One region of the Candidatus Pelagibacter sp. HIMB1542 genome, then DNA from elsewhere that is predicted to be linked to it. Evidence: riboswitches for the same ligand, from Rfam matches in the RefSeq annotation. Region 1 holds a riboswitch; the other holds the start of a gene.
What was found. A riboswitch is a leader RNA that binds a small molecule or an ion and turns the genes downstream of it on or off. The one in region 1 is predicted to bind S-adenosylmethionine.
Positions count from the first base shown of each region.

Region 2: linked by a shared signal. The riboswitch ahead of ACTTBI_RS04030 (homocysteine S-methyltransferase family protein) and the one ahead of ACTTBI_RS02485 (O-acetylhomoserine aminocarboxypropyltransferase/cysteine synthase family protein) in region 1 are both predicted to bind S-adenosylmethionine.

Region 1 covers NZ_JBNAJB010000001.1:456,045-460,593, reverse strand. The annotation lists gene ACTTBI_RS02510 (homoserine dehydrogenase) at 1-340, opposite strand, end outside; gene ACTTBI_RS02505 (hypothetical protein) at 337-561, opposite strand; gene argC (N-acetyl-gamma-glutamyl-phosphate reductase) at 558-1,580, opposite strand; gene rpsI (30S ribosomal protein S9) at 1,614-2,051, opposite strand; gene rplM (50S ribosomal protein L13) at 2,053-2,511, opposite strand; SAM riboswitch class V at 2,654-2,720, shown strand; gene ACTTBI_RS02485 (O-acetylhomoserine aminocarboxypropyltransferase/cysteine synthase family protein) at 2,723-4,051, shown strand; gene ACTTBI_RS02480 (COX15/CtaA family protein) at 4,079-4,549, opposite strand, start outside.
Region 2 covers NZ_JBNAJB010000001.1:727,915-732,463, forward strand. The annotation lists gene ACTTBI_RS04000 (sulfite oxidase heme-binding subunit YedZ) at 1-77, shown strand, start outside; gene ACTTBI_RS04005 (DUF1244 domain-containing protein) at 70-315, shown strand; gene ACTTBI_RS04010 (YqaA family protein) at 337-753, shown strand; gene ACTTBI_RS04015 (molybdenum cofactor synthesis domain-containing protein) at 734-1,234, opposite strand; gene ACTTBI_RS04020 (sulfite exporter TauE/SafE family protein) at 1,250-1,996, shown strand; gene ACTTBI_RS04025 (putative 2OG-Fe(II) oxygenase) at 2,033-2,623, shown strand; SAM riboswitch class V at 2,715-2,777, shown strand; gene ACTTBI_RS04030 (homocysteine S-methyltransferase family protein) at 2,785-3,690, shown strand; gene ACTTBI_RS04035 (DMT family transporter) at 3,683-4,549, opposite strand, start outside.

The DNA.
Region 1 (4,549 bases):
CATGTTTTGAAATTAAAGCTTTATTTGGAGTTATTACATGGATTTTATTCTTTAACGCAGTTTCAACTAATTTTTTAGAAACCCCATCTGATTGTCCAATTACTTCAAATAATATATCAACTTTTTCTTTTTTAAAAATTTCAAATGGGTTTTTGTAAAAAATTTTTCTATTAATTTTATATTTTCTTTTTTTATTTATATTTTTTGCAGAAATAGCTACTACATGAACTCTTTTTCCTGTTTTAAGTTCAATATCTTTTTTTTTAACAATTAGTTCATTAAATAAATAATTACCAACTTGACCAAGTCCAACAATTGCAACATTCACTATATTATTCATTTGCTTATATCTGGATATTTACTTTTTTTAGTATAGTCATCTATATAAATCTCATATTCTTCTAATGTCATTTTTGTTATATCGTCTGACTTTTTAAGTATTTCAGTTATTTTTTTTTGATTTTTTTTATTTTCAGCAGGATGTTCTGTCCAATACTGAGAATCTTTATTTAAAGAGCAATTACATAAAAAAATTAGAAAAATAATTAACAAATATTTCATTTTAAAGCAGTTCTTTCAGGAAAATTAAATTTATTATTTAAATTTTGAACAGCCTGACCTGCTCCACCTTTGATTAAATTATCTATTGCAGAAATAATGATTATTTTGTTTTTATATTTTGATTTACACACTGTGATAAAGCAATTGTTTGTATTGATAACATCATTTGTACTCAAAAGTTTATCAGAATCTAATATTTTAACAAAATTTTCTCCCTTATAAGACATCTCAAGTGTTTTGATGATTTTTGATTGATTAACATTTTTTTCTAAATCTAAATAAATTGTACTTAATATGCCTCTAAACATTGGAGATAAATGTGGAGTAAAACTAAATTGAAAATTTTTATTTGTAAATTTACTTAAAAATTGATGAATTTCAGAATTGTGTCTATGAAAACCGACACCATAAGCACTTAAAGATTCGTATAAATTCTTGTCTTTATATTTTTTATGAACTCCTCTACCGGCACCAGAATATCCAGATTTTGAATCAATAATTATATTGTCTAATTTAACTAATTTTTTTTTAATTAGCGGAACAAGAGGTAATAATATTGATGTTGGATAACATCCTGGACATGAAATAATATTGTGATTTTTTAATTCATCACGATTTATTTCTGGTAAACAATAAATGCTTTTCTTCTGTAGTTTTGGAGCTCGATGTTTTTGTTTATACCATTTTAAATAATCATTAGCTTTTTTTAATCTAAAATCTGCCGCTAAATCAATTAGAGTAATATTATCATTAAGTTTTTTTGCTATATCTTGAGCCTCACCATTTGGTAGAGCTGTAAAGACAACATCAATACCATTTAATAATTTAGGATTAAATTTTACAATTTTAGGTAATTTTTTTTTTGATAGAGATTTGTCATAATAAGAAATATTTTTTCCAACAGACGAATTTCCACATAGATATTTAATATTAATATATTTGTGGTTAATTAATAACTTGATTAATTGAACACCAATATATCCTGTAGATCCGGCAACTAATGCATTAAGCTTAGGCATTTTTTATTATAGCAGTTTAAATTGTAAAAAAAATTATCTTTTAGAAAACTGGAAGCTTCTTCTAGCTTTTCTTCTACCAGGTTTTTTTCTCTCAACAGCTCTAGAATCTCTGGTTGTAAGCTTTTCAGTTTTCAATGTTGTTTTTAAATTTTCATCAAAGAGAACCAAAGCTTTAGAAATACCATGAACCATTGCTCCAGCTTGACCTGTAGGTCCGCCACCTTTTACACTACATCTAACATCATAATCTGTAGCTTGATTTATAATTTCAAAAGGTCTTGTAATTTGCATTTTGTGAATTTCATCAGCAAAATATTCATTATATAATTTGCCATTAACATAAATTTTACCAGAACCTTTTTTTAACCAAACTTTTGCTATTGAAGTTTTTCTTCTACCTGTCGCGTACTTACTATCTTTAAAATCTAATTTTAACTTAGGAGTTTTTGTGTTTGATTGTACGTTTTCCATATTAATTTCTTGCAATGTTTTTATTGTTTAGTTTATCTAATTCTATAACTTTTGGGTTTTGTGCAGCATGAGGATGCTCACTTCCAGAATAAATTTTTAATTTTGTTAGTTGTTTTCTACCCAAAACACCACCAGGCAACATTCTTTTAACTGCTAATTTCAAAGTTTCTCCAGGTTTTTTTTCATGAAGTTTTTCTGGTGTGGTAACTTTAATTCCACCTGGATGTCCTGTGTGTCTATAATACTTTTTGTTTTGAAACTTCTTACCAGTAAATTTTGCTTGTTCGATATTTTTTACTACAACAAAATCTCCATCATCCATGTGAGGTGTATAAGTAGTCTTATTTTTGCCTCTAATAATATTAGATACAACAGTCGCTAATCTTCCAACAACTGCATTTTTTGCGTCAATCTCGTACCAATATGATGTGACTTGATCTTTTTTTGTAAATTTTGTCATTGTGCGTGGATTAATACTATTAAATTATTCAAAGTCAATTTTATATTTAGCTTGTAAAACATAACTAATATGCTATTTATCACTTGCCGATTTGATCCTATTGCGGGCATAAAACTGCTAAAATGGAATTTTCATAAAATTTTAAATCGGTAGGCATTTGAACTGTATTGTGCGCCTTGCATAAAGCAAAAGCACTAAAAAAGGAGTAAAAATGAGTACAAAAAGAAATAATCCAGAAACTATTGCGATACATGGTGGAGACTACAGAAGTGATCCGGCTACAAATTCAGTAGCAGTTCCAATTTATAGAACAACCTCGTATCAATTTAATAACACTGAACATGCAGCTAATTTATTTGCGTTAAAAGAGTTTGGAAACATCTATACACGAATAATGAATCCAACTAACGATGTGTTGGAAAAGAGAATCGCTGCGCTTGAAGGTGGTCTTGCAAGTTTAACTGTAGCATCTGGGCAAACCGCTTCTACTTTTGCAATATTAAACGTTGCTCAAGCTGGAGATAATATTGTTAGTTCAACAGATCTTTATGGTGGAACAGTTTCTTTATTTACGCATACTTTAAGTAAGCTTGGTATAGAAGTAAGATATGCAGATCCTTCAGATCCAAAAAACTTTGAAAAAGCAATAGATGATAAAACTAGAGCTTTTTATGGAGAAACATTACCAAATCCATATTTAAGAGTTTTTCCAATTAAAGAAGTTTCAGATATTGGTAGAAAATATAACATTCCATTAATCTTAGATAACACTGCTGCCCCTGTAATTTGTAAACCAATTGAACATGGTGCTGCTGTGGTTGTTTATTCTTTAACAAAATATATAGCAGGTCATGGAACAGTAGTTGGGGGTGCACTAGTAGATGGTGGAAATTTTGATTGGACAGCAGATCCAAAAAGACAGCCACTATTTAATGAACCTGATGCAAGTTATGGAGGAGTTGTTTGGGGTAAAGCTGTGCCCGAATTAACAGGTGCAAATGTTGCTTTTGCAGTTAGAGCAAGAGTAACCCTATTAAGAGATTTAGGATCAGCTCTTTCTCCCGATAATGCATTTGGTGTTATACAAGGACTTGAAACAGTTGCTTTAAGAATGAAACAACACTGTGATAATGCTGCAAAAGTGGTTGAGTACTTAAAAAATCATAAAGCTGTTGAGAGAGTAATTTATTCCACTGAACATAATGAAGAGATATCAAGTCGAGCAAAAAAATATCTTAAAAATGGTAATGGTGCTTTAGTTGGTATTGAATTAGCTGGTGGTATCGAAGCTGGTAAAAAATTCATTGAGGCTTTAAAAATGTTTTACCACGTTGCAAATATAGGTGACGCTAGAAGTTTAGCAATACACCCAGCAACAACTACTCACAGTCAATTAAATGAGGATGAATTAGCTGCTTCAGGTGTAACCCCTGGATATGTTAGACTTTGTATTGGTTTGGAACATATAGATGATATCATCGATGATTTAGATCAAGCTTTAGACAAATCATCAAAAGGTAATTTAAAAGCAGTTAGTTAATTTTATTTATATGTCTACAAATAGAAATTAATTAATCTGTCTTTTGTATTTTGAAATAAATAAAAAATACAAAGTTGAAAGTATTATCAAAATAGAATTTATCTGGTGTAAAGATGCAAATAACATTTTTACTCCAGATAAAATAGTTATCACACCAAGAAAAATTTGAAATGCCAAAGTCAAACCAATTACAGTGATAGGTTTGTATAATTTTTTGTTTCCAGTGTTAATTACCTTAAAGAGGATTAAGGCATAAATGACTATAATTAAGTATGCTAAATTTCTATGTATAAATTGAACAATAGAAGGATTATCAAAAACTTTCAAATTCAAAAACTCTTTAAAACTACTATCATCAGGAAAATAATTAACTCCCATCAATGGCCAGGTGTTATAGATTTTACCAGCATCCATACCAGATACAAAAGCACCTATAATTAGTTGGAAAAATAATAAAACTAAAAAAATTTTTGCTATAAAAAGATTAATTGAAATTGT
Region 2 (4,549 bases), 270 kb from region 1:
TAGTATATTTGGTAATAATACTTGTTTTACTTGCTTTAAGAATTAAAATTAAAAATAGGAACGTAAATTATGGATGATAATCTAAAAAAAGAAATTCAATCTGCTACACTTGAAAGATTAATGAGACATTTAGATGAAAGAAAAGATGTTCAAAACATTGATTTAATGAATTTAGCTGGATTTTGCAGAAATTGTTTGTCTAGATGGTATAGAGAAGAAGCTGAAAAAAAAGGAGTAGAAATATCTGATCCTGATGCAAGACAGCATATTTATGGAATGCCCTACTCTGAATGGAAAGAAAAATACCAGAAGTAACTTTCTATTCAATTCTAGTTAATGTTTACCTATTTAAGTCTATTTATTGTTTCATTTTTAGCTGCAACAATACTTCCTTTTTCATCTGAGGCTATATTAGCAACTTATCTGTTATCAGAAACTTATAACAAATTTTTGTTAGTATTTTTTGCAAGTTTTGGAAATATTTTAGGATCTATCTTCAATTGGTTTCTAGGAATTTATTTCTTGAAATTTCAAGATAAAAAATGGTTTCCTTTTACTAACACACAAATTGATAGATCATCCAGGTGGTTTATAAAGTATGGTAAATGGTCTTTGTTATTTGCTTGGGTACCAATTATTGGTGACCCTATTACTTTTATTGCTGGAACGATGAGAATTAAATTTTTAATTTTTTTATTGCTTGTGAGTTTTGGAAAAATAATGAGATATTTTTTTATTTCTCTTTTAGTCTAGGAAACAATTCAACAAAATTACAAGGTTTATGATTAATATCTAATTGATGTTTAAGGATACCGTCCCAAGCATCTGTTACTCCGCCTGAGGATCCTGGTAAGGCAAATATGTATTTACCATTTGATAGAACTGCACAAGCTCTAGATTGAATTGAAGACGTACCAACTGTTTTTAAACTAATAGTCCTAAAAACTTCGCCAAATCCTGGAATATGTTTATCTGCTATTTCATCAACAGCTTCGGGTGTAATATCTCTCCCAGTTAAACCTGTGCCACCAGTTGTAATGATAACATCAATATCTTTATGATTAATCCAGTCTTTTAGAATTTTAACTATATCTGCTTTATTGTCTTTACAAATTTTTCTGTCAATTAATTGATGATTGGCCTCTTTAATTTTTTCAACCAAGATCGCACCAGATTTATCGTTATCAATTGTTCTTGTATCTGTTACAGTTAGTAAAGCTATATTTACAATCATAAATAAATTTTTTTAATGATTATACTTACAATATTTTTTTTTATAACTGCAGTATTATATTCAAGTATAGGATTTGGTGGTGGCTCTACTTATCTTGCACTACTTTTAATTTGGGATGTCCCTTACTATATTTTTCCAATTTTAGCTTTGATTTGTAATATTATTGTAGTTTCAGGAAATTCTATAAATTTTTTAAAATCAAAGAATATTAATTTTAATTTACTTTATCCTTATTTAATAGGTTCTGTACCTTTTGCTTTTATAGGAGCATCGATCTCTATTGAAAAAAATTTATTTGAAATCTTGCTTTTCTTCATTTTAATATTAGCTGGAGTTTTTTTACTTATTGAAAGCAAATCATTTAACAAACAAAAAATTATAACAAAAAAAATACCCCTAGTTTTATCAATATTAATAGGATCAATAATTGGTTTTATATCTGGTTTGGTTGGAATTGGTGGTGGGATATTTTTAAGTCCTATTTTATTTTTGATGAAAGCAGGATTTCCAAAGCATATAACAAGTACTGCGTCCTTATTTATTTTAGTAAATTCAATTTTTGGTATAGGTGGTCAATTAACAAAGGATATAGTCTTTAACGAATTTTTAAATTACTGGCCACTATTTATTGCTGTCTTAATTGGTGGTCAAATTGGAAGTTTTTTAAATATAAAATTCCTATCTAACAAAATATTAGCTCTAATGACTGCATGCTTAGTAATTTTTGTTGCTATAAGAATGGGCATAACACTTATAGCTTAAGTTGAATTAATTATTTTTTGATATATTTAATCTCTCATGAAAAATTTTAAACCATTTGGACCTTCAATAGGAAAATCTAAAATTTCTAAAAAATTTTTAGAAAAACTTAACAAGGAAGTTGATACAAAAATCTTCTCAAAATCAAATGATTATAGTTCAAAATTAGCAAGTCAAATTAGAAAAGAAGTTCAAATTTCTAAAAGTTTTATAAAAAAAAATTTAGAAAAAGAATTAATAAAAAATATTAAAATTTTTCTAACTAAAGAACATATTAAAAAAATTAAAGAAATTAGAATTTTAAACCTGTGGGTCGTTAGCCAATATAAAAATGAGTATAATCCTATACATTATCATGAAGGCGACTTATCGGGTGTTGGTTATTTAAAAATTCCAAAACATATGACAAAAAATAAAAATGTTAAAAATAAAAAAATAAAAACCAATGGAACAATTGATTTTATAAATGGACAAAAAGCTTTTCTTTCAAAAAGTATTTTTAATTTGATACCAAAAACAGGCGATCTTTTAATATTTCCAAACTACTTAATGCATACAGCCTACCCCTTTAATATTGAAGAAGAAAGAAGATCGTTTTCTTTCAATGCTAAAATAATTTTTAATAAATAATTTACAAACTTTAATAATATTATATAAACGTAATTGCCGATTTGATCCTATTGCGGGCATAAACTGCTAAAATGGAAATTCCCAATAGATCTAATTAGCAAGGTAGTTGAACTATATTGTGCACCTGCATGTAGCTTAAGCACTAAAAAAGTGAGGATAAGATGGATAAAAATTTTTTTAAAACAACAAAAATTTTAGATGGTGGAATGGGTCAAGAATTATTGGCCAGAGGTATGGAGCCCAAGGGAACTTTGTGGAGTGCAAATGCTTTAATTGAGGAAAAATACCACGACTTAATACTTAATATTCATAATGATTTTATTAAATCTGGAGCTGATGTAATTGTAACTACAACTTTTACAACGAGAAGAAAAAGATTGAGAGAAAATGGAATAGAAGATCAATTTAAATTCTTAAATCAGAAAGCCTGTGAAATTGCACAAAAAGCTAAATTAAATAATCCACGCATTAAGATTGCAGGAGGACTCCCGCCTCAAGATTTGACATATGAAGAAGACAAGAGAAGTGAAAAAGAAATCACAAAGGATCATTCGGAATTAGCTGAATTACTAAACCCCTCAGTAGATTTTTTCTATTTTGATGTCTGGAGCAGTATCAAAGAAATTAGATGTGGAATAGAAGCTATTAAGAAATTTAATAAACCGTACTTAGTTGGGGTTCATATTTCTGAAGGAAACTCTTTACCAAGTGGAGAAAAAATTTCTGAAATTAATTCAATAATTACTGAAAATTGCCTAGGAGTAATTCTAGCATGTGTTTCGCCTGAAAATTATGAGAATAATTTAGATGAAATTCAAAAACTTAATGTTCCATTTGGTTTCAAATTAAATGGATTTATCACAACTAAACCAACAGGTGGTTATACTTCTCAGTATAAAGAAAATGATGGATCGAACCCCAATAGTTTTTTAGGTCAAAGAAAAGATTTAGATCCTGAAAAAATATCAATTTTTGCAAAAAAATTTAAAGAAAATGGAGCCACTATTCTTGGAGGATGTTGTGAAACTCGGCCTTCACATATAGAGGCAATAAAAAACATTATTTAAATTTTGTACCTTTTCTTACAAAATAGATACCTATAATAACTGCTATCAATGAAATTATAACTTTAGTAGTAACCAATTCTTTTAAAAAGATATAACTTAAAATGGTACCAAATATTGGAATTAAATAAGATACTTGAGATTGAAAAATTAAACCATTGTTAATTAAAATTCTAAATCTCAATAACCAAGCAATTCCAGTAGATATCAACCCAAGATAAATAACTGAAATAGTAGAATCTAATCTTGGAACAGTTTTCCAAGGTTGTTCAATCAAACATACTAAAGGTAATAATATAATAGTAGCCCAAATCAAAATTGAACTGGTTACATTTTCATTTTTTTTCTTACTTATTTTTAATGTTAAAAGACCTCCAATTACATAACAAGTAGCACCTAACAAAATTAATAATGCTGAAGTAAAGTTATTTTCATTAATTAATAAATTATCTGAAAATAAATAAACTATTCCTGAAAATCCAATTAGAACTCCTGTGGTTCTAATTAAATTAAATTTTTCATTTTTGGTGTAAAAATGTCCTAGCACTACTGAGCTAAGTGAAGTTGATGACATTAAAATTGCTGCTAAGTTACTTTGAACAGATTTAACTCCATATGCTATTAAAAAAAATGGAGCTACTAAATTTATAAATCCAATCATTGCAAACCAATACCAATCTTTTGAAAATGCCTCGATTTTAATTTCTTTGTAAAAGCAAAGTATTAAAACTGGAATTGAACCAAAAAAAACTCTTAGAAATGCAATTGTAACAGGACCAAATGAATAGGTTGCAATTTTAATATTAAAAAAAGCAGATGCCCAAATCAACGCTAACAACGTTAATAAACTATAATCAATTAG